DNA from 4 places in the Dissulfurimicrobium hydrothermale genome. Region 1 is predicted to be linked to each of the others. Evidence: riboswitches for the same ligand, from Rfam matches in the RefSeq annotation. Region 1 holds a riboswitch; each other region holds the start of a gene.
The links. Region 1 has a riboswitch for cobalamin ahead of LGS26_RS05520 (cobaltochelatase subunit CobN). Riboswitches for the same ligand answer to the same signal wherever they lie in the genome.
Positions count from the first base shown of each region.

Region 1 (5,963 bases):
ATAGGGCACCCGCTTCCCAATACAAAAAAGGTGCTCTGCGAGGAGCTACCGATGCTGAAAAAGGAAGTGAAATTGGCGCCGATACATGCCCTTGTACGTACTGATTGATCTATTGCGGTTGCAATGACTATTTTGATTTAAAGGACTTCCATGAAATACGGCGAAAAGGCGGTGATGGAGGCGACACTTGAGCCGTGGCCGAATCCATGCCCTGAGCGGGATTATATAATTGAGATAAGTTTTCCGGAATTCACCTGCCTTTGTCCGCGTTCGGGCTACCCTGACTTTGCGACCATCAAAATACAATACATACCGAATGATTTCATAGTGGAGCTCAAGTCCCTGAAGCTCTATCTCAACAGTTTCAGGGACAGGTATATCTCCCATGAGGAGGCGGCGAATGCAATCTTTTCGGACCTCCTTGATCTTTTAAAACCGCGTTTTTTAAAACTGGAAGCCGATTTTCATCCAAGGGGCAACGTCCATACCGTTGTAAGGATTGAGACATAGATATGCCTCATGCGGTTGGCCATGTTGCCGATAAAAATCGATGCAGGCGGTCTGGCTTGTCGAATAGCTGGAGGACTGGATATTTTTGTGGTCTAACAAAAAATATTTAATTGGAGGAATTCATGGCTGAGAAAGACATAGAGAGCTTGATGCATGAAAAGAGGATCTTCAGACATCAAAGACAGGATGCCTGGATCAACAGTTTTAAGGATTATGAGGCAATTTACAGATATTCAATGGAGGATCTCGAGGGATTTTGGGCGCAAAAGGCAGAGGAATTCGTCCGCTGGGACAAGAAATGGGATAAGGTACTTGAATATGATTTTTTCAAACCCGAGATTAAGTGGTTTTTGGGCGGTAAGTTGAATGTCTCTTATAATTGTTTGGATCGCCATCTCATTGACGGCAGACGCAACAAAGCTGCGATTATCTGGCAAGGTGAACCCGAAGATGATGTCAAGGTCTATACATACCAGATGCTCCACCGCGAGGTGTGCCGTTTTGCCAATGTGTTAAAAAAGATGGGGGTCAAGAAGGGAGACAGGGTGGCGATATATATGCCGATGATCCCGGAGACCGCAATAGCTATGTTAGCGTGTGCGCGTATCGGTGCGGCGCATAGCGTGGTCTTTGCAGGCTTTAGTGCTGCAAGTTTCATGAGCCGTGTCAAGGATTGTCAGGCCGAGGTGGTTATAACCTCTGACGGTGTTTTCAGGAACGGCAGGATTATACCGCTTAAAGACCGCGTGGATGAGGCGCTCGACCAGTTTCAATGTTGTCCATTTGTGCGACATTGCCTAGTGGTGAGAAGGACTGGCTGCGACGTCACGATGAAGAGTGGGCGCGACAGATGGTGGCATGAAGAGATAGGGGCCGAGGATATATCCGATTCCTGTGAGCCGGTTTCGATGGATTCAGAAGACATGTTCTTTATACTCTACACCAGCGGCAGCACTGGTAGGCCGAAAGGGGTTGTTCACACTACTGGAGGTTACCTTACCTATGTGGCCAGTACGACCAAATGGGTCTTCGATCTCAGAGACGACGATGTCTATTGGTGCACCGCGGATGTAGGCTGGATTACAGGTCACTCGTACATCCTTTACGGACCCTTGGCTTTGGGCGGTACATCTCTTATGTTTGAGGGTATGCCGAGCTGGCCGAGACCTGACCGCTTTTGGCGTGTGGTTGAAAAGTTCAAGGTCAATATATTTTATACTGCGCCCACTGTCATACGTATGCTCATGCGAGAGGATGTAAAGTGGGTCAAGCGACACGACCTTTCCAGCTTGAGATTGCTCGGATCCGTGGGTGAACCAATCAATCCTGAGGCCTGGATGTGGTATCATGAAAATGTCGGGCAAGGCCGGATGCCAATCGTAGATACGTGGTGGCAGACGGAGACGGGCGGCATACTCATCTCGCCTATCCCTTATGCAACGCCTTTAAAGCCGGGTTCCGCAACCTTTCCTCTTCCAGGTATTGAAGCCATGATTGTAAGAGGTGATGGTACACCTGCCAATGTAAACGAAGGCGGCAACCTTGTCATAAAGCGTCCGTGGCCTGGGATGTTGAGGGGTGTATATGGGGACCCTGGTCGTTTTAAGACCCAGTATTTTGACCACTTTCCTGGTATGTATGAATCAGGCGACGGCGCGCGCCTTGATGAAGATGGGTATTTCTGGATCATGGGGCGTATCGATGACGTAATCAACGTCTCGGGTCACAGGCTCGGCACTGCGGAGATAGAGTCGGCCCTTGTGGCCCATCCTGCTGTGGCCGAGGCGGCGGTCGTAGGGATGCCGCATGAGATAAAGGGGCAGGCAATATATGCCTATGTAATCCTGAAGGCCGGTATTGCAGGGACAGAGGCCTTGAGAAAGGAATTGAAAGACCATGTCAGGAAGGAGATAGGACCCATTGCAAACCCTGAGGTGATACAGTTTGTGGAGGGGTTGCCGAAGACCAGGAGCGGCAAGATCATGCGCAGGATACTCAGAAAGATTGCTGCAGGCGATACAGGAGACTTTGGAGATACCTCTACCTTGGCGGATCCAGCTGTGATAGACTGGCTTATAAAGGGCAAGGAAGAGCTGTTTAAGACACGCTGAAACGCTGATATTGCGGAGGCATGATCAAAGTAATGGGCAAAGGCCATGATGCAAATGCGCCGAGAAGGACACATCTTGCAAATGAAAGGACGTTTCTCGCCTGGATAAGGACTGCCATCGCCATCATGGCCTTTGGTTTTCTGGTGGCAAAGCTTTCCCTTCTGACAAGACTGCTTTCCGAGACCCATCCTGAGGCTGCGACCTTTCAGTCTGACATACCCCTATATCTCGGGGCAGGCACTATAGCCATAGGCGGGCTCCTGGGTATATTTGCCGTCGTCAGGCACTATCAGATCAAGCGCCAGATAGATCAAGATACATTCAAACCGTCGATATTGCTTGATATCATGGTGGCCCTCATACTTTTGATGATTTCTTTGTTTGTCGTATTCTATCTCATACGTCTGCTTGGTTGATTGTTTGTCGGGATGGAAGGTGCAAAAGCCAAACAATCCGCCGCAGTCGATTCTTGAGCGATTTATATGCTTGACAACCTTTCTGAGGGCAAATAGAGTTTTATATTAAAATTAAACAAGACAACAGGCGCCGCGAGGCTTAATGGGGAACCCTGTGAGAATCAGGGACGGGCCCGCCGCTGTGATCGGGGACGGAGGTCGTAGTAATGCCACTGGCTTAGGCTGGGAAGGCGCGGCCGGTAGATGGATCCGAAAGTCAGAAGACCTGCCTGTTTGATAGCTGCCCTTTCGAGGCAAGGAGTGGGGCGGTTGCTGTCCTGTTCGGTAGCTGTAGGATTTAAGCGGATAAAAGGGCTATTCCGGATCCATGCACCTGTTTTCTTAAGGTGTTGATCCGGTTCTTTATTTGGAGCTCTATTCTATTAAGAGAAGGTGTCTGATGTATTGCTGGATTTTTACTGTCATAACTATTTTTTCATTTTTTATCCCGAAAACCGCCTCGGCCCAAGGGCTGATGGTCTTTTTTGTCGGGGATTCTGACGTCTATACCTGTCGGAAAGCGTTATCGTCCATTGATCTTCCTGGACTTAAGGTCTTGGTCTTAACTGAAAAGGATCTCGATGCCCCAAGGGCCTCGGCTGTGCTTTCGTCTATGGATGTAGCTGTCTTGGATGCTATGCAGGGGGGACTTACCGATTGGTTGACCTCGCATAAAAATTTAATAAATCCAATGGCTAAGATATATGCCGTCCGTTCGCCAGGCAGATCAAGGGAGTTGAAAGGTCAGGGTGTCATATTCGACGAGACGGTCAGGAGATACTTCGATTATACGAGTGAAGAAAATATCCGAGGGCTCATTCTATATCTTGCGAAGACCGATTTAGGCGTTCATGTCTCTCCGCCAGCGCCGGTCGTGCCGCCCGAAGGGGGTTTTTATCACCCCGATGCCCATGCCTTTTTCGCTGACGTCGGCGAATATGTGAACTGGTATAAAAAAACAGGCCATTTCAATGACAAAGGTCTCTGGTCACTAGTGGTCGTATTTCCAACTTTTACCGTTGATTCAAGGAAAGGGCCGCTTGACGCCCTTATAAGGGCATATGAGGCCAATGGTATAAATACGCTGACACTCCTCTATTCCCCAAAGGACGGGCCATCCGAGATAGACCGTTTGATCTCTGAACCGCCCTTAAATGACGCCCTTGGTTCCATCACGAGTTTTGTATTCAGATTCAGCTCTCTCCTTTCCCCTAGACTTTTGAAGGTACTTGAGAAGGCGAATTGCCCCGTTTTCAATCCCCAATATCTTTTTTACACATCGAGGGACGAATGGATGAAGTCGTCGCAGGGCATGGCCGCCAGCGAGATCACCATGCAGTTCTCCATGCCGGAGCTCTCTGGCCTTGTAGAACCTACTGTTGTCGGGGCGAAAGAAGATATGAGCAACGAGGGTCCGATATATGTCCCGATCAAGGATGAGATAGATATACTTGCAAGGCGGGTGGCAAGATGGCATGCGCTTAAAGAAAAACCGAATAGGGATAAAAGAATCGTCCTGATTTATTATAACCATGTCCAAGGCAAACAGAATATAGGGGCAAGCTACCTCAATGTGGCGAGGAGCATCAAGGTCATTGTTAACCGTCTGAGAGCTGAAGGATATATGATCCCGAAGGATGTAAGCGAGGACGAGATCAAGGACCTTCTTGTAAAGGTTGGGAGGAATATAGGTTCGTGGGCCCCAGGCGAGCTTGACAGATTTATGGCCAGCAATGATTATGTCGCGATCGACATGAGGCAATATAAGAGGTGGATAAAGGGAATTGACCAGGGATTCTTAAAGAAGGTCGAAAAGGATTGGGGGAGGCCTGAGGATTCAAAGATAATGACCCGCGACGGGCGGTTTATCATCCCATGCATCCGTCTGGGCAATCTGACCATTGCGCCGCAGCCTGTAAGGGGGTTCAGCGATGATCCCGACAAGCTCTATCACAGCACGATTGTCTATCCGCACCATCAATACGTGGCTTTTTATCTCTGGCTTCAAAAGGTCTTGAGGCCTGATGCCATGATAAGCCTCGGCACTCATGGTACACATGAGTGGCTGCCTGGGAAGAATGCCGGCCTCTCGGCCAGCTGCTCACCGGAGGTGCTGATAGGCGATATCCCAAATATCTATCCATATATAGTTGATGACGTGGGTGAAGGCATCCAGGCCAAGCGCAGGGGGCGGGCTGTGATAATAGACCATGCGGTCCCGCCGTTCAGGCAAGGCGGTCTCTATGCCGAGTATTCAAAGCTCGCAGCCCTCATAAGTGAGTACGAGGCATCCGATTCGAACGATATAAAGGCCGCAAGGCTTGCACGCATAGGTAAGCTTGCAACAGCGCTCGGGCTCTGTAAGGACCTCGGGGTAAAAAAAATAGATAAAGACTCAGTCAAGAGACTTGAAGACTATCTCATTGAGATAAAAACCAGCCTTGTACCGTACGGTCTCCATACCTTTGGGGAATCCCCTAAAGGTGAGGCGCTTGATGAGATGGCCGCAGCTGTTTCATCAGGTGCAAATGGTGGAAAAGATCGCTACCTTAGGCTCATTTCTGAATCGGGTCGGGATGAACTCGATGCGCTTGTCAATGCCTTAAACGGCGGTTTTATCCCGCCGGCCCCCGGCGGGGATCCGGTTCGGAACCCCGAGAGTCTACCGACAGGCAGGGACTTCTATGGCTTTGATCCGGAAAAGGTCCCGTCGAAAGAGGCGTGGGGCCAGGGGAAAAAGGCGGCGGAGGAGATTATTGATGGTTATCGAAAGGCTCACGGCGGCAGGTATCCCGAAAAGACAGCCATAGTCCTCTGGGCCGTCGAGACTATGAGAAACGAGGGGGTGAACGAGGCGACCGCACTCTATCTCATGGGCATGAGACCC
Region 1 covers NZ_CP085041.1:1,145,959-1,151,921, forward strand. The annotation lists gene LGS26_RS05500 (divergent polysaccharide deacetylase family protein) at 1-108, shown strand, start outside; gene queF (preQ(1) synthase) at 151-510, shown strand; gene acs (acetate--CoA ligase) at 633-2,621, shown strand; gene LGS26_RS05515 (YidH family protein) at 2,642-3,037, shown strand; cobalamin riboswitch at 3,146-3,324, shown strand; gene LGS26_RS05520 (cobaltochelatase subunit CobN) at 3,477-5,963, shown strand, end outside.

Region 2 (5,963 bases), 650 kb from region 1:
ATTCGTCGGGGCTGATTACTGCCAAGGTGTTTGCAGCCGTGCTGGTCAAGTTAGAAATACAACTACCGTGCCACAGGACTACTGCAAGCGGGCTTGTTATAAAAAGACTATGATTTCAATATATTATTGGTGCAATTAGCAGACGGGCCGGCAGAACGGCGGGGTTTGTCTGTGCCTTCTCCGGCACATCCGGCAGGAAGGGCGGAGGTCTCAACGTGTCTGATCTGGCACAGGACGTGTGATCCCGTGCTTTTTTATGAGGCGGTACAATGTGCGCCTCGGGATACCTGAGAGTCTTGAGGCCTGGCTTACGTTTCCCTCTGCCTTTTTCAGGTAATGGAGTATCTCCTGCCTTTCGTAATCGGCAAGGAACCGGTCGCGCGATGTCTTTAATTTTGGAAGTTTTCCTTCGCCTCCAGCCGGCGGATGGTTTTTCATGGACTGGGGGATGGGAATCGCCAGGTGTCCGGGGTTGATAATCCCGTCTGTACAGACAATAACCGCCCGTTCGATAACGTTTTCAAGCTCCCGCACATTGCCCGGCCAGTCATAATTCATGAGCACTTCCAGGGCCTCATCCGAGATCCCATTAATCTTTTTGTTGAGCCTGTGTTCCGCCTTGGTGAGGAATTGGTAGGCGAGGTAGGGGATGTCCTCGGTCCTGTGGCGGAGGCTGGGAAGGACGATGGTGAAGGTATTGAGCCGGTAAAAGAGATCCTGCCGGAAATCGCCCTGCTTGATGGCCTCTTCCAGGTTCCTGTTGGTGGCGGCAATCACGCGCACTTTTACCCTCTTTGTGAGCGACGAGCCGACCGGCCTGATCTCTCCTGTCTGCAGAAACCGGAGCATCTTGGCCTGCAGTTCCATCTTCATGTCGCCGATCTCATCCAGAAAGACGGTCCCGTTGTGGGCCTCTTCCAACAACCCCTTGCAGTCTTTTTCAGCGCCGGTAAAGGCGCCTTTCACATAGCCGAAGAGCTCGCTTTCAATCAGGGTGGAGGTGAGGGCGGTGCAGTTTACTGTGATGAACGGCTGGTCCTGCAGATGACTGGCCTGGTGGATACTCCTGGCCACCAGGTCCTTGCCGGTGCCGGTCTCTCCGAGCAGCAGCACGGTGGTGGGCGTCGGCGCCACCTGGGCGATCATCTCCCTGACCATTTCGATCTGCCGTGACTTGCCGATAATAGGCCCTCCCTGCTGGATATAGAGATCATACTCCCTCTTGGTGACCTTGTATTTTGTTTCAAAATCCCAGATACGCTGGCACTCCCTGACAAGAAGCTGGACCAACCGGACAGCGGTGCCATGCAGGATGGTCGTCCCTTCAGAGCCAAATGTGGCAAGGCAGTCTTTCTGTCCCTGATCAACAAAGAGTACGATGTCGGGCGGTGGTAAGCGCCTGAGCTGAGCGCATTCGTTCCAGAGGGAAATATCAAGCCTCCTGGCCAGTTCAAGGCTTGACGGGTCGGCGTCAATATCCAGAAGGCCAACAAGCATGCAGCCCTGGATATTTGAAAGGGTCTCAAGCAGGGTTGCACACTGCCTTCCCGGTCCGACGACCAGCAGTCTCATGGAGGGCCCGACCGAAAAGGCATCTTCGCTGGTTTTTTGAGGATTGGAGAGCAAACTCACCTTTTCCGGCTCCCCAGCTCGTTTCTCAATTGTCTGGCCGCAGCTACCATGTTCCTGAGCATGGCCTCCACCTCGGGCCAGGTCCTGGTTTTCAGGCCGCAGTCAGGGTTTACCCAGAGCTTTTCCGGGGGAATACCCTCCAGGGCAAGGCGTAGGAGGTCGGTCAGTTCGTCAATGGCCGGCACCCTCGGACTGTGGACGTCGATTATGCCCGGACCTATATCGTTTGGATAGTGGAAGTCACGGAAGGTATCAAGCAGCGTCATCCTGCTGCGGCTTGCCTCCATGCTGATGACATCGGCATCCATCCTGGCGATGGCGTCCATGATATCGTTGAACTCGCAGTAGCACATGTGGGTGTGAATCTGGGTTTGGTCCCTGACCCCGCTGGTAGCAAGCCGGAAGGCGGCCACGGCCCAGTCAAGGTATTGCTGCCGGTCTCTCTGTCTGAGAGGCAGTCCTTCCCTGAGCGCGGGTTCGTCGATCTGGATGATTTTCATGCCGGCCTGTTCCAGGTCCTATACCTCATCCCGGATGGCAAGGGCCAGTTGGAAGCAGGTATCCCGCTGCGGCTGATCATCCCTGACAAAGCTCCAGCGCAGGATGGTCACCGGCCCGGTGAGCATTGCCTTCATGGGTTTTTTCGTAAGGGACTGGGCAAAGGTTGACCACAAAATGGTCATGGGATGCGGCCGGGAGACATCACCATAGATAATCGGGGGTTTCACGCAACGGGAACCATAGCTCTGCACCCAGCCATTTTCCGTAAGACAGAACCCGTCAAGCTTTGTCGCGAAATACTCCACCATATCGTTTCGTTCTGGCTCGCCGTGCACCAGTACATCAAGCCCCGCCTTCTCCTGCTGCTGCACGGCGAATTCAATGTATTCTTTCATGCTTTGGACATATTCTTCGCGGTCTGCCTCACCTTGGCGGTATCTCTTGCGTATGGCCCTGATTTCCCCTGTCTGCGGGAACGAACCAATGGTTGTAGTCGGCAGGATAGGCAGGTCGAGAAGCGCGGACTGCGCCTTTTTCCGCTCAGGGAAAGGGGAGCTACGCGTAAACATCTGCTCGGAGATTGATGCCAGCCTGTCCCTGACACCGGGATCCATCCTGCGCGTGCATGCCCTGCGGGCCGCCAGGATTTTCCGGTTTTCGATGAGAGCGTCAGGCTGCCCGCCGGAAGCCGCATCAGCAATGGCCGCGACCTCAAAACATTTTTCCCTGGCAAAGGCCAACCAGGTTCTGATTTCAGGATCAAGACCATTTTCTCCGGCAATATCCATCGGCACATGCAGGAGCGAGCAGGAGGGGGCGACCATGATCCTGTCTTGGCCCAGGACCTTGCCAGCCTGGCACACCAAGTCGATGGCCCAGTCCATGTCCACCCGCCAGATGTTGCGGCCATTCACCACGCCCATGGAGAGGGCCGTGTGGTCCGGCAGGTTTTCCAACACCGCGCCGAGCTGGCCCGGGGACTGGGCAAGATCAAGGTGGAAGGCAGCGACCGGGATCTTAATCGCTGTAGCCGGATGTGCGATCTCCCCGAAATAGGTGGCGATCATGATCTTGGCGTTACCTGCCGCCTTTGCCAGGCGGTCGTAGGCGTTGATCATCCGTTCAAGCATCTTCCGGTCAAGATCAAGGACAAGTATCGGCTCGTCCATCTGGATATATTGGCACTCCTTGCCAAGCCCTGCCAGAACTTTGCAGTATGCCCCGACAATCTCGTCCAGGTGCTCCCAGCGGTCAAAACCCGGTTCCATGCCCTTGCCAAGGTAAATATAGGTAAAGGGTCCGGGGAGTACCGGTTTTGGCTGCACCCCTGACTGGCGGGCCTCCTGCACCTGCCGGAACAGCCGGGAGGACGAAAGACGGAAGACCTGCCCCGGCCAAAATTCAGGGACAATGTAGTGGTAGTTGGTGTCAAACCACTTGGTCATCTCCATGGCAGCAGGACCAGATTCGTCCTCTGCCCGGGCCATGCGGAAGTAGGTATCCAGATCAACCTCGTTGCCTTCAAATCCGAACCGTTCCGGAACCGCACCAAGTGTCGCTGTCATGTCCAGGATGTGGTCGTAAAGGGAAAAATCTCCGACCGGCACCAGGTCAATGCCTGCATCTTTCTGTATTCGCCAGTTCTCAAGCCGGATTTCTCTGGCGGTATCCAGAAGCTGTCTCTTCGAGATCCGGCCCTGCCAGAACCCCTCAAGGGCCCATTTCAGTTCCCTGTTGCGTCCTATTCTCGGAAACCCCAGGTTATGTGTCAGCATAACTGCCTCCTTTTTTAACACATTTTTAAAAAACGTGCTACTAAAACATCAACATAACTGCCTGGCGATGCTTTTTTGTTAGATCATGAAGAGGAAAATCGCGGAGGGAACAGGAGAGAACAAGACGCAGCACAGGCCATGATCGACCTGAAAAAAGGCTGTGGCGGCATATCATCAGTTATCCTCCTGGACCCAGGCGCGAGGTCCTCAACAGGCAAACACAGGCAGGGCGTCTTCTGGCTTACGGGCCAGGGCATGCCCCCTGGTGACAGCACCTCTTGCTCGGCCCCATCCTTCCCGGGCTTTCCCAGTGGATGCAGCCATGCTGTCAGACCCGATCACAGCAGCGCGTCTGCGACGGACTCTCACCGTCTTCCGTTTCCCGCATGTGTATTCCAATTCCAAATTATAACTTTGTCGGCTTCGCTGCGCGGCTCCTCGACGTATTTATTATAATGTACTGTCTCGTCACTGCTCATTCGCCTTCGCGTTCTACTATTGTTTTGCCACGGCGGCCATAAAGGCCTCATGACGCTGCCGGTAGGGAGGAAAGGCAAAAAATGCCGAGCCCGAAACCAGGATGTCGGCGCCGGCCGCAGACAGAGAGGATGCATTTTCAAGGGTCACGCCGCCATCTATCTCTATCAGGGTTGCCGCATCCTGGGCGATGATCATTTCCTTCAGCCGCCTGGTCTTTTCAAGGCAGAAAGGGATGAACTTCTGGCCGCCGAAACCAGGATTGACGCCCATGACCAGCACCATATAAAGCTGGGGCAGGAGGTATTCCACCATAGCTAGAGGCGTGTGCGGGTTCAGGGCCACGGCAGACCGCGCCCCAAGCCTGGCTATCTCGCTGACCGTTCGTTCAAGATGCGTCTCCGCCTCGGCATGGACGCAGATGAGGTCGGCGCCGGCATCCACGAACTGCCCGATGAACCGACCGGGCCGTTCGACCATGAGATGCACGTCAAAAAACAGGTTGCTGTCTTTCCGGCAACTGGCAATCACGGCCGGGCCAATGGTGATATTGGGCACAAACATGCCATCCATCACATCCCAGTGCACCCAGGAAAGACCGGCCTCTTCAAGGGCGGCGAGCTCCCGGGCCAGGCAACCGAAATCCGCCGAAAGGAGCGAAGGAGAGAGCACCGGCATCTCAATCAACCTCCGGGTCTAGGGCGCCAGCGGCATAGCGCTCTGCCATGACATCCAGGGCAAGCGGTCTTATTTTTTCCGCCTGGCCTGCCGAGCCAAAGGCCTCGAAACGCTGCCGGCAGATATCCTTCATGGCCTCGGTGGCGGCCTGCAGGAATTTTCTTGGGTCAAAATTCTTTGGATTTTCTGCCAGGTGACGTCTGACCGCACCGGTGGACGCCAGGCGGAGGTCTGTGTCGATATTGACCTTGCGCACCCCGTGCCGGATGCCCTCCTGGATCTCTTCCACCGGTACCCCGTAGGTCTCACCAATATCCCCGCCATATTCGTTGATGATCATCAGCCACTCCTGGGGCACGCTGGAAGAACCGTGCATGACCAAGTGGGTATCCGGTATCCTGGCATGTATCTCCTTTATCCTGTCAATGGCCAGGATATCGCCGGAAGGCGGTCTCGAGAACTTGTAGGCCCCATGGCTGGTACCGATGGCGATGGCCAGGGCGTCCACTTTGGTTTTTTTCACAAAGTCCGCTGCCTGTTCCGGGTCGGTGAGCATCTGCTCCCTGGCGAGAACCCCATCCGCGCCAACACCATCCTCCTTGCCGGCCAGGGCGGTCTCAAGCGAACCCAGCACGCCAAGTTCACCCTCCACAGACACGCCGCACCCATGGGCCATTTCCACGACTTTGCTGGTGACCGCGACATTGTATTCATAGGTGGATGGGGTTTTCGCATCTTCCAGGAGGGAGCCGTCCATCATAACCGAGGTAAATCCCGACTGGATGGACTGCACACAAACGGCCGGTGAGGCCCCGTGGTCCTGATGGAGACAGACCGGGATATGGGGCCACTCCTCAACGGCGGCCAGAATCAAATGCCGCAGAAAAACAGCCCCGGCGT
Region 2 covers NZ_CP085041.1:495,960-501,922, reverse strand. The annotation lists gene LGS26_RS02355 (sigma-54 interaction domain-containing protein) at 211-1,632, opposite strand; partial or broken gene metE (5-methyltetrahydropteroyltriglutamate--homocysteine S-methyltransferase) at 1,629-3,908, opposite strand; cobalamin riboswitch at 4,140-4,285, opposite strand; gene rpe (ribulose-phosphate 3-epimerase) at 4,404-5,063, opposite strand; gene fba (class II fructose-bisphosphate aldolase) at 5,065-5,963, opposite strand, start outside.
Region 2: it holds a riboswitch for cobalamin, as region 1 does, so the genes downstream of both, metE (5-methyltetrahydropteroyltriglutamate--homocysteine S-methyltransferase) here and LGS26_RS05520 (cobaltochelatase subunit CobN) in region 1, are expected to answer to the same signal.

Region 3 (5,963 bases), 500 kb from region 1:
AGGCAGTCTTGAACGTGAAAGAAAGAAGATGGAGGTCGTCGAGCTCCCGCTCGGTATCACGGAAGACAGGCTGATAGGCACGCTCGATATCGAACACGCCATCAAAAAAGGCGAAAAGAGATTTGAGCCCGGGATACTTGCCGCTGCAAACAGGAATTTCTTATACGTCGATGAGGTGAATCTCCTTGAAGACCATATTGTGGATCTGTTGCTGGACTCGGCGGCCATGGGGGTAAATACGGTCGAAAGGGAGGGGGTGTCCTTTACGCATCCTGCAAGGTTTATTCTTGTAGGAACGATGAACCCTGAGGAAGGTGACCTAAGGCCGCAGCTCCTGGACAGGTTCGGCCTGTGCGTGCAGGTTGGATCGATCCAGGACAAGGCGAAGAGGGTAGAGATACTCAGACGAAGGGCCGCCTTTGATGCCGATCCAGAGGCATTTGCAGCTGTTTGGCAGCCCGAACAGGATGGGCTTTCAAAGGGGATCATGGCGGCAAAGGGGAGGCTCGGCCGTATCATACCTCCTGATGCTGCACTTGAAAGAATCGTAGGCGTCACCACCTCGCTTGAGCTCGATGGCCACAGGGCCGATATCGTGATGATGAAGGCGGCAATGGCCCTGGCCGCCTTCAGGGGCAGGGTGTCCATAAGCGATGATGACATCAGGGATGTGGCCCAGCTCGCCCTGAGCCACAGAATGAAGAGGCTTCCATTTGAAGAGATGGGGGTAGGTATGGAAAGGCTTGAGACAGCGCTTACCGGGGTTCTGCGGGCATGACATTCAGTGACTTTGTCGGGCATGACGATGCGAAACTTGCGTTGATCTTAAATGCCATAGATCCTAATTGTGGGGGTGTTTTGTTCGCTGGTGAAAAGGGGAGCGGCAAGTCAACGCTCTCAAGGCTTTTTAAAGAGATACTGCCTGAAGCCTTCCCTTTTATAGACCTCCCGCTCAATATCACGGAAGACGCCCTTATGGGGGGCGTAAATATTGAAGATACGATAAAGACAGGCAGGAGGGTCTTTCAGCCTGGTGTCCTGGGCCGCGCCGATGGTGGCGTTGTCTATATTGATGACGTCAATCTGCTCTCACCCGATATAGCCTCGCTTGTCCTCGAGGCCATGGGCCGCGGAGAAAACATCGTTGAGCGGGAAGGGATTGCATTGAGACATCCCTCACGGTTTATCCTGGTTGCAAGCATGAACCAGGAGGAAGGGGTGCTTTCGCCCCATCTGCTCGACCGTTTCGGTATGATGGTCTTGTGGGAAGGGTTAAAAGAAGGGCCGCAGAGGATAGAGGTTATTAAAAAGGCGGCGCCCGATGTCTTTGGCCGGTCTTTGAGCAGGGAGGACCGATGCCTGAGGGATAAGATCCGTTCCTGTCGTTCTGTTCTGAAAGATACGGTCATCCCGGCTGAGACAAGGGATTATATCGCGCAATTGTGCATTGAAAACAATATCCCCGGATCGAGGGGCGACATATATCTCATGTATGCCGCACGGGCCCATGCCGCCTATTGCGGCCGCAAAGAAGTGACGAGGGATGACGTGGACGCCGTCGCCCCTCTTGTGCTTGCGCACAGGAAAAGGGTATCCCAGCAACAGCAACAGCAGCAGATGGAGCAGCAGACGGAACAACAGGAGGGGCGTCAGGAACACGGGGAACAGACAGGGTCTGACGGGCAGGAGAAACAGCATGGGTCTCAATCGAGCGGTAAACACCGTGAGCCTGATGGGTCCCGCCCCGATCAGGCCGGAATGGACGGGCCGGATGACGGCGGCCGCCAACAGATGGAATCAAACCCCAAAGAAGAGGTCTTTGAGACCGGCGGGCTGTTTAAGACAAAAAGGATAATACTCAGAAAGGACCGGGTAAACCGGTCTGTATCCGGCAGAAGGACAAAGACAGGGTCAAGGGACAAGAGCGGCAGGTATGTAAAGAGCGTCCAGAGAAAGAAGGATGATATAGCCATCGATGCAACGCTCCGGGCCGCGGCCCCTCATCAAAAGGCAAGGGGCAGGACAGAGGTGATCCTGATTCGCGACGATGACCTGAGATTCAAGCAGAGGGAGAAAAAGATGGGTCACCTCGTAGTCTTTGTTGTGGACGGGTCGGGCTCAATGGGCGCCAGGAGAAGGATGGTGGAGACCAAAGGGGCTGTCCAGTCCCTGCTCATGGACTGTTATCAGAAAAGAGACAGGGTCTCCATGATAGTCTTTAGAAAAGACAGGGCCGAGGTCATACTGCCGCCTACATCAAGCGTTGAAAACGCCTCAAGGAGACTGAGGGAAATCCCTGTCGGCGGCAAGACCCCTTTGGCGGCGGGGCTTTTGGAGGCCTACAGACTTATCAAACGGGCAACGGTCAAATCGCCTGAAATGAGGGCTATCGGCGTGCTCATAACAGACGGTAGGGCCAACCAGGGTATTTCAGGGGCCCCGATAGGTGAAGAGGTCAGAAAGATGGCCCAACTCCTCAGTGAATTGAGCTTGACAGATTACATCGTTGTGGATACAGAAGACAAGAGTGGGTTCATCAAGACCGATCTGGCCCTTCAGATAGCGTCACAGCTTGGTGCTGATTATCATACTATTGAAGGACTGAGAGCCGACTGCCTTGTTGAGATGGTACAGATGAAAAAGGTAGGAGTTTTTGGTTTTTGACCAGTTGTATACGGTTTTGAAGGGGGGTGATTGCAGGCGATTACCGCATGTTTTTTAAATCGATAAGGAATTTCTAAAAATACTATAGTTTGGATGCCAGGGAAGAGGAGTGTGATTCTCCCGCTGCCCCGCAGCCGTAAAAGGGAACGAAAGCCCGATTTAAAGCCACTGTCCTGGGTAACACCATGATGGGAAGGCGGGCGAGTAGGAAATTGACGTTGCCCTTAAGCCGGAAGACCTATCCAGACCATGAAAACTCAACAACAGACTTCTCGAGGGAGGAAGAGATGAAAAATACGCTATTTTCAGCAATAAATCTTATTTTTTCCTTGGTTCTTATCCTTTTTGCCGCTTCTGCGTCTGCAGATGAAGCGGCCATGCCATTGGGCGAGGTCGTCGTAACTGCAACAAAGATTGCGGAGCCTGAAAAAGACGTCCCTGCATCTGTCCAGGTAATCACCCAGGAAGACATAAAGAATTCTACCGCCAGGGATGCCGGAGACCTCATTGCAGAGGCTGGGATCGGCCATGTCCACAAATATCCAGGCGCACTTACAGGCAGAATTGAATTGAGAGGCCTGACAACAGATCTTATGAGTGAGCTGAAAAGCAGGGTGCTTGTCCTTATCAATGGCCATTATGCAGGCACGGTAAATCTTGCAGAGATACCTGTTGACGATATCGAAAGGATTGAGATAGTAAAAGGCCCTGCATCTGTCCTCTACGGCTCTTCTGCAATGGGTGGTGTCATCAACGTCATAACAAAAGAAGGGAGAAAAGAGGGCGTCCACGGCTCCATTGGCGGCGAGGCCGGCTCATACGACTACTGGAGACCAGAGGCGGAGCTGAGCGGAAAGAAGGGGCCCTTTGATTTTTATTTCTCCGGCAGCCGTTCGTCAGAGGATGACTATGATACCAGGAACTACGGCAGGATTAGGAATACGGCTTATAACGACGAGACGGCGTCGCTACGTCTGGGTTACAAGTTTCTCGACGGCCATCACATATCCATGGGCCTTCAGCACTGGAGGGGATGGGCCATAGGCTCTCCAGGGCCGAGATATGCCCCTGATCCTGATAATTTTGACAGGAAGGAAAGGGACGGCGTTGATGTGGAATACAAGACAAAAACGATCGACGCAGGCTATTATCACGTAACCGAAAAGGGCGAATGGCATGGGGGCATGAATTTCGGCCCCGGCAACTCAAATATCACATCGATAGATACATATACGCAGGGGGCTAATCTTCAAAAGACATTCGATCTTGGCGGTGACTTCAGGCTTGTCACAGGCGGCCAATGGGACAGGATAGAGGTTGATAGTTCGAGAAACATAGGTGCGCCTTATAGCCCGAATTCAAGATATGACAGCTATGGCGCATTTACAGAAGGCAGGCTCAGTCTGCTCAATAAAAAACTTTTGCTGAGTGCAGGGCTTCGTTATGACTATTTCGAGGACAAGATACTTTCAACAGCAGGTATAAAGGGCCTTAATCCAAGGGAGGAAACCTTGGACCATGTGACGGAAAGGGGTGGGCTGGTATATAAAGTCACAGATAGCTTCGAGCTCAAGGGAAGCATTGGCACTGCCTTCCGTGCGCCTGCGCCTGACGAGCTGGCGACAGACTATGTATCAGATTGGGGGACGCATTATATCGGGAATCCGGGTCTAAGACCTGAGAAGAGCACGACATATGACGCAGGGCTTGGGTATTCAAAAGGTCTTTTTAAGAGTGGTCTCACATTCTTTCATACGGACTTTAAAGACAAGATATTGAGCTATTACGACGGTGCGCTCAAGGCCCAGACCTTTAAAAACGTTGACGGGGCGGCCATCCAGGGCATTGAGGCCAATATCTCTTATGATGCGGGGCTGGCGGCCGGGTTAAATCTATCCATTGAGCCGTTTGCCAATATCACCTACCTCACAAGATATTCGAGCAAGGACGAGCTTGAGATCGGCAAATACGGAAAAACGCTTCTCTATACCCCCAGATGGACCGGGGCGTTCGGCGTGAAGGCCGGTCAGGAGAGGTGGGACGCCAGGCTCATTGCAAATTACACAGGGGGTGAAAAGGTGCAGGACTGGAGCCCGCCATCGTATGGAAAGGTCGTGGTAAACAAGGGTGGCTTTACCGTCGTCAGTATAAAAGGCTCCTATAGACCTATAAAACACCTTGAACTTACGGCGTCTGTGGAAAACCTCTTTGACAGGGCGTATCAATATGTCCTGAGCTATCCCATGCCTGGCAGGACTATAGCCGTCGGGGCAAGGTGGCTGTTTTGAGATGCGCCGATGAGACCCTTGCATAACTCCATGATCAGGGCATGGCTGGGCATAGGCGCCCCCCGCAATGGCGGCTGTGGAAAAGTGTCATTGCTGTCGGCGGACGCGCAGGGGTGCGGTTGATCATGTCTCTGTTGCCTCTGGCCTTGATATATTCGGCGTCCATATCGTGGGCTGCGGAAATAACCTGTCAGGACTATCTAGGCAGGGCTGTCAAGATACAGGTCCCTGTGAAACGAGCCGTAATCCTCGTAGGTCCCAGTGATTTGATCCCTGCTCTGAATATCTGGGACAAGGTCGTCGGCGTCAGCACTTATACATATGCTCATGATAATCTGCTCAAGGCCGCAAAGCCGGACTGGAAGGACAATGTCGTACCTGTAGCCAGCGGCATGGCTGATGTGAACATAGAGGCGCTCCTTAGACTCAGGCCCGATATTGTCATTACATGGTCATACTCCCATGAGACGGTAAGATTCATGGAGCAAAACGGATTGAGGGTCATAGAGATAAACCCGAAGACCCTTCATGAATTCTATGGTGTGATAGATCTTTTTGGAAGGCTGTTTGGGAGGGGAAGAGAGGCAGAGAAGACCATCAACGAGATGGAAGGGATCTTCAGGCTCATTCAGAAAAGGGTGTCCAGGATACCTGCCGACAAGATAAGAAGGGTCCTCTGGGTTTACTACGGAGGGAGACCGACAAGCGTTGCATGTAAGGGCAGCCTCCTGGCCGACGTGCTCAAGGAGATCCGTGCGGTAAATCCCGCATCATCTATTACACAAGGCTGGGGCGGGAGCGCCGATGTATCCATGGAGAAGATAATCGCCTGGAATCCTGATGTAATCTTCATCTGGGGATATGCGCCATATAAGGCCCTGGACATCCTTAATAACCCCCAGTGGAGGTGTATAAAGGCGGTAAAAGACGGCAGGGTCTATAAGGCCCCTGAATGGTCGACATGGTCTCCGAGGCTTGCGCCCATCGCCCTCTGGATGGCCATGAAGACCT
Region 3 covers NZ_CP085041.1:1,650,090-1,656,052, reverse strand. The annotation lists gene LGS26_RS07920 (ATP-binding protein) at 1-778, shown strand, start outside; gene LGS26_RS07915 (VWA domain-containing protein) at 775-2,664, shown strand; cobalamin riboswitch at 2,739-2,924, shown strand; gene LGS26_RS07910 (TonB-dependent receptor plug domain-containing protein) at 2,952-4,952, shown strand; gene LGS26_RS07905 (ABC transporter substrate-binding protein) at 5,078-5,963, shown strand, end outside.
Region 3: it holds a riboswitch for cobalamin, as region 1 does, so the genes downstream of both, LGS26_RS07910 (TonB-dependent receptor plug domain-containing protein) here and LGS26_RS05520 (cobaltochelatase subunit CobN) in region 1, are expected to answer to the same signal.

Region 4 (5,963 bases), 120 kb from region 1:
AAGCACCACTGAGTCAAAATCGGAATCACCAACATGCAACACGTTGTCAGCAGACATAATTTTACTCCTTTTATTATTAAATTGTTGATTTCATCGTGTATAAAAACATGCATCAATTTTTGTGAATTTATGGCAATAACATCTGGCTGTCAAGGAAAGCAAATAAATTTCTTTATCCACAGAAGGGATCAGAGGCCTAGGCGCTCAGCACATACCTTGACGTCGCGCACAAACTCCACACCAAGACCCTTTGGCGTATCTGACTGTTTACCACCCATCCAAGGTATCAAACAACATTTAAGGCCTAGTCTAGCTGCCTCATTCAGCCTGGCGCCTGACATTGTAACAGCCCTGACCTCACCAGTAAGCCCGACTTCGCCGAACAAAGCTGTTCCTCCAGGGATCGGGATCCCCTTAAGGCTCGAAACAATGGCCATCAGGACCGCGAGGTCGGCGGCTGGTTCAATTATCCTGAGACCGCCTGCCACATTAATAAAGATATCCTTGTCATAGAGCACAGTCCCCAGATGCCGTTCGCCTACAGCTACAAGCATGGCAAGGCGATTTGCATCAAAACCCGTAGATGTCCGTCTGGGATTGGCAAGATAAGACCGACTCACCAAGGCCTGTATCTCAACGAGCATTGGTCTTGTACCTTCAAGACAAACCGTCACAACCGAACCGGCTACGGCCTCCGATCTGCTGGTAAGGAATATCTCTGAAGGATTCACTATCTCTCTAAGACCTGCGCCGGTCATTTCGAACACTCCGATCTCGTGGGTCGGGCCATAGCGATTCTTTACGGTCCTCAATATCCTGAAGGCGTGGCCCCTTTCCCCTTCAAAATAGAGTACGGTATCCACTAGATGTTCAAGGACCCTCGGACCAGCAATGACACCTTCCTTTGTGACATGACCTATCAGAAATACGCTCAACCCCCTCGGTTTCGACATGCGGATGAGCCTTGCAGCCGATTCCCTAATCTGTGAGATGCTCCCTGCGGCCGATTCCAAATCCTCACAAATCACGGTCTGGATGGAATCTACCGCCAAAAACATGGGTGACAGTTCAGATACATATCTCTCTATGCGTTCGAGCATCACCTCACCAGCCAACCAAAAATCTTCCTTCCCGCCCATCTCGATGCCGAGCCTCTCCGCTCTCATCCTTATCTGTTCAGGCGACTCTTCGCCGCTTATATATAAAACCTTATTGCCGAGACCAGAAATATGACCAAGGAACTGGAGGAGGAGCGTGGATTTTCCGATCCCCGGCTCACCGCCGAGCAAGACAACCGAACCAGGAACTAGCCCTCCACCCAAGACCCTGTCCAGCTCCTTTATGCCGGTGATTATGCGGCATCCTTCGGCTCGCGTCGCAATCTCTGACATACGCTCAGGACAACCGCCAGCATTAAGGGATATCCCGCTTGCGCAGGTTTCAATCTCTTCTGTGAATGAATTCCATACGCCACAGTCAGGGCATCGACCAAGCCATTTAAATGATCGATAGTTACAAGACTGACAAATATATATCCGCTTCATCTTCTCTTTACTCAAGATTCTTCCTCCTGCTCAGGAATCGGTATAATGACCTCTGCCAACGTACCGCCACCCTCTCCAGTAGGCCCTACAGGACCTCGATCTTTAATGGTTACTGAACCGCCAAGGGATTCTGTCAGACGCTTGACAATGGCAAGGCCGAGCCCGGTACCTCTAGCCTTTGTAGTAACAAACGGCTCGAACAGGTGCTGTCTTACTTCCCCCGGAAGACCTGGGCCGCTGTCCCAGACATCCATAACAAACCTTCCTTCACCATATCGCATGGCGACTCCGACCTCGCCGCCATGCTCATGCACAGCATCAACCGCGTTTTGAAGTAGATTTATCCCTATCTGTGTAAGCTTAGCCTTATCCAGGCGTATCTTTGCCTGCTTGCAGTCTAAAACAATGCTGATTCTGTCGGAAGGTACGACCAGACCCCTTACAAGCTCTTTACAGAATTTTTCAAGATCAAATTCTTCTTCATGCGGCATAGCAGGTCTGGCATAGGCCAGGAGATCGAATGTAAGACGCTCGAGTCTCTCCGATTCCCCGACGATAATACCCATATCCTCCTTTAAGACCGGCGATAGGTCGCCCTGTTCAAGATGATATTGGGCAAACCCCTTTATACTGCTCAATGGATTCCTGATTTCGTGCGCAAGAACCGCCGCCATCTCCCCCAGGGCCACAAGCCTCTCCTGCTCTCGAAGCCGCGCCCTGAATCTCTCTCCGCGCCGCCAGGCAAGGAAGAAAAAAATGGCAAGCACCCAAAGTATCACAAGCGAGAATCCTACCAGGATTATCTGAAAATTCGCCTTCCTTACGATCCCATTTGCAGGATATGGATGAATAGCCACCCTGAGACAAAATACCTTTTCTGTCTTTTCCTGATCCATATCCTTTTTCATGCCCCTTTTAAATCTAGATGAATGATATACGCGCAGAAACCTCTTGTGTAGCTGCAATGGGAAGTCCAAAATAAAGACCTCTTCGCCTGTAGCAAGGGTTGAAAAATGTATGAGCGGAGATTCATCTCTTATAACCTTCTCTATATATTCGTCTTTCTGTTCCCTACCAAGGAGTTTTGGATTTGAATGTAGGATGATCGTGCCTTCCTGATCATACAAACTTAAAAAGGCCAGATCTCTCCATCTCTCTGAGCGGATCAACTCTTCGAAGAACTCCTCTTTGAAGCCGAATCGGTCTAGCGTGATGCCAATGTTCACCGCTATGTCCACCGCCCGCTTCTCCATAAGGTTCCTTGCCCCATCGATGGATATCTTATATGTGCCTATGCCGCTTATTACGACGACAATCGAAAACAACATCAAGATACTAAATGCGACAATTTGATAGGGCACAGAAAAACCAGTCGGGCTGCGGCTTGTTTTTATCGTTTCTGGCATCTTTACCGGTTGTGCGGTTTATCTAATTTTTTATTTACTTTTTATTTACCATAACACAAAATCCATCAAAAGCGTGCGAAGTCTTCCTTGCAAATAAACGCTATCTTGACAAGCCCCTTTAAGGCAAATAATTTACATCCAAAATCTAAACCAGGTGTCGTAAGGCTTAATAGGGAATCCTGTGCAAATCAGGAACGGGCCCGCCGCTGTGATCGGGGACTAAGGCTGCAACTGCAACGAGTCACTGGGCAAGATAATAATCGCCTGGGAAGACTTGCAGCCGCTAGGAAGATCCGTTAGTCAGAAGACCTGCCTGTCTTAAGAAACCGCGCTCTTCGCGGCAAAAAGAGCAACGGCCGCCCATTTGGGCTGAAACGATAAATTTTAAGGATTTAAGCGGATAAAAAGGGCTGTCCCGAATCCAACTGCCTATCAACCAAGGCGTTTGATTCGGGATTTTTGTTTTATGTAAAAAATCTACTAGATCTTAAGGAGGTAAAAAATGATCAAAGAATCAGCATGGTTAATAATAACGCTTTTAATATCTTTGGGATTGCAATCCGTGAGCGTCTCTGCAAAAGAGACAAAAGGAGAAAACGCCGCTATCGTGCTTGCCGCCTTTGGAACCAGCTATCCTGAGGCACTTACCGGCATCATGAATATCAAAAAACGGGTCGAAGATGCCTGCCCCGGCGTACCGGTCAAGGTCGCATTTACATCAAACATGATCCGCAAGATATGGCACAAGAGGATACACGATAAGGACTTTAAGGCAGCAAACAAGTCGTTGCCGCCCGATATCTTCAGCGTCAAAGGCCCGTTGGCGACCATAGCCGACCTTCAAGACAAAGGCTATTCTAATATAATAGTTCAGTCGCTACACATATATAACGGCGAGGAGTACGACGACCTTGTCTCTTATGTCAAGGGGCTTGAGGCCATAAAAACCCTTAAAACCAAAAATATGCCGTTTGAAAGGCTGGCTATAGGCAGACCCGCACTTGGCGCAAACGGCGATGTCCATCCGTATATAGACGATATTAAGGAAGCGGCAAGGGCTGTAGCGGAAGATGTCCGAGAGGCCCAAAGAAAAAAGGCGGCCCTTGTCTATATGGGACATGGAAACAAATATTATTCGTCAGGAGCCTATGCAGAACTCCAAGACGTCATGCGCTCCATGTACCCGGATGCCAAGATCTTCATAGGTACAGTAGAAGGCTTTCCATCTTTTGATCAAGTCATGGACAAACTTAAGGCTGAAAAGATAAGAAAGGTGCTGCTCAAACCATTCATGGAAGTGGCTGGTGACCATGCACGAAATGATATGGCAGGCGACGCTAATACTTCGTGGAAACGGCGGCTTGAGTCAGCTGGAATAAAGGTGGTCGCAGACATCCACGGTCTTAGTGAAAACGATGCATTTGCAGACATCTTTGTAAGACATATAAAAGATGCCGCTAAAGACAGTGGTATAGAGATATGCGGAGAGAAGTGAATAATGTCTCTATGAAGACGTTCCTCATCGCCGGCACCCAAAGCGGAGTAGGTAAAACCACCGTGGCACTTGGCATCATGGCGGCCCTTAAGTCAAAGGGTCTCGATGTCCAACCCTTTAAATGCGGGCCCGACTTCATAGACCCCACCCTGCACCACATGGTGACAGGAAGGATGTCAAGGAACCTGGATATATGGATGTGCGGGGAAAATTTTGTAAAAGAGACCTTCTTTGACCATGCAAAAGGGGCGGATATAGCCGTAGTCGAGGGGGTTATGGGTCTTTTTGACGGCGGGGTCTCGAGCAGTGCATCTCTCGCAAGATGCCTTGGATTACCGGTTATCCTGGTCATTGACGTACGTTCAATGGCAGAAACGGTCGCCGCTATTATAAAGGGCTTTGAGGTAATCGACCCAGATCTTGTCCAGGGAATAATTCTTAACAGAGTCGGGAGCCGGAGACACCTTGATCTATTGAAAAACGCCATCGTAAGGCATTGCAACTCTGATCTATTTCTAGGATATCTCCCAAGGGATCAATGGTTTGAGATACCAAGCCGCCACCTCGGGCTATTTATGGCAAACGACGCCCCGCTCGATAAAAAGGCTGTAGAAAGGCTTTCCTGTGCGGTGTCCGATTTCATTGATCTAGAAAGACTTATGGACCTCCAGATAAAACCAGTTAAAATCAAAGAGCCTTTGAATCTGGACTGTACTATTTCCGAGACAGGCGGAGACGGTCCTAAGAACAACAATGACGGATACACCCAAGGGCATGAAATAACCATAGGAATTGCAAGAGATGAGGCATTCTGTTTCTATTATGAAGACAATCTCGATCTGTTCCGAAAAATGGGGGCGAGGATAACAGAATTCAGTCCACTTTCAGATACAGCCATCCCTGATGGTATAGATGCTATATATCTTGGCGGCGGCTATCCTGAACTCTATGCTGAACGGCTCTCTGAAAACCATGAGATGCTCAATTCGATCAGGGACTGGTCGATTAGAGGCGGGGTCGTTTATGCCGAATGCGGCGGTTTTATGTACCTTACCCAGGGTATAGAAGGCCTTGACCAAAAATTCTATCCAATGGTCGGCATATATCCGGTCAGAGCCAAGATGAACTACCGCTTGTCAGCACTCGGATACAGGGAGATAGAACCTGTCTCTGGACCATTTGCGGCTATGTACAAGGGTTTGCGGACCGCCTTTGCACAGCATGGCATCCCCAGGCTCAAAGGCCATGAGTTCCACTATTCGACCATAGAAGAGATGCCGCCTGAGGTCGATCGTACATTCCGGCTTGCAGACGGGAGGTTCAGTGGCTATCTAATCAAAAATACGCTGGGCAGCTACATACACATCCATTTCGGCAACACACCGTGGGCGGTCAGGAGGTTCATCGAGTTTTCAAAGGGAGCAGGAGGCCATGGAATTTGAGCTGAGGTTTTCAAGGCCAGACGAGATCGAAGAAGAGAGTTTCAGGATAATAAGGGAGGAACTCGGACAGACACCG
Region 4 covers NZ_CP085041.1:1,261,619-1,267,581, reverse strand. The annotation lists gene trxA (thioredoxin) at 1-57, opposite strand, end outside; gene radA (DNA repair protein RadA) at 189-1,559, opposite strand; gene LGS26_RS06105 (sensor histidine kinase) at 1,556-2,950, opposite strand; cobalamin riboswitch at 3,086-3,281, shown strand; gene LGS26_RS06100 (sirohydrochlorin cobaltochelatase) at 3,453-4,445, shown strand; gene LGS26_RS06095 (cobyrinate a,c-diamide synthase) at 4,457-5,887, shown strand; gene LGS26_RS06090 (precorrin-8X methylmutase) at 5,877-5,963, shown strand, end outside.
Region 4: it holds a riboswitch for cobalamin, as region 1 does, so the genes downstream of both, LGS26_RS06100 (sirohydrochlorin cobaltochelatase) here and LGS26_RS05520 (cobaltochelatase subunit CobN) in region 1, are expected to answer to the same signal.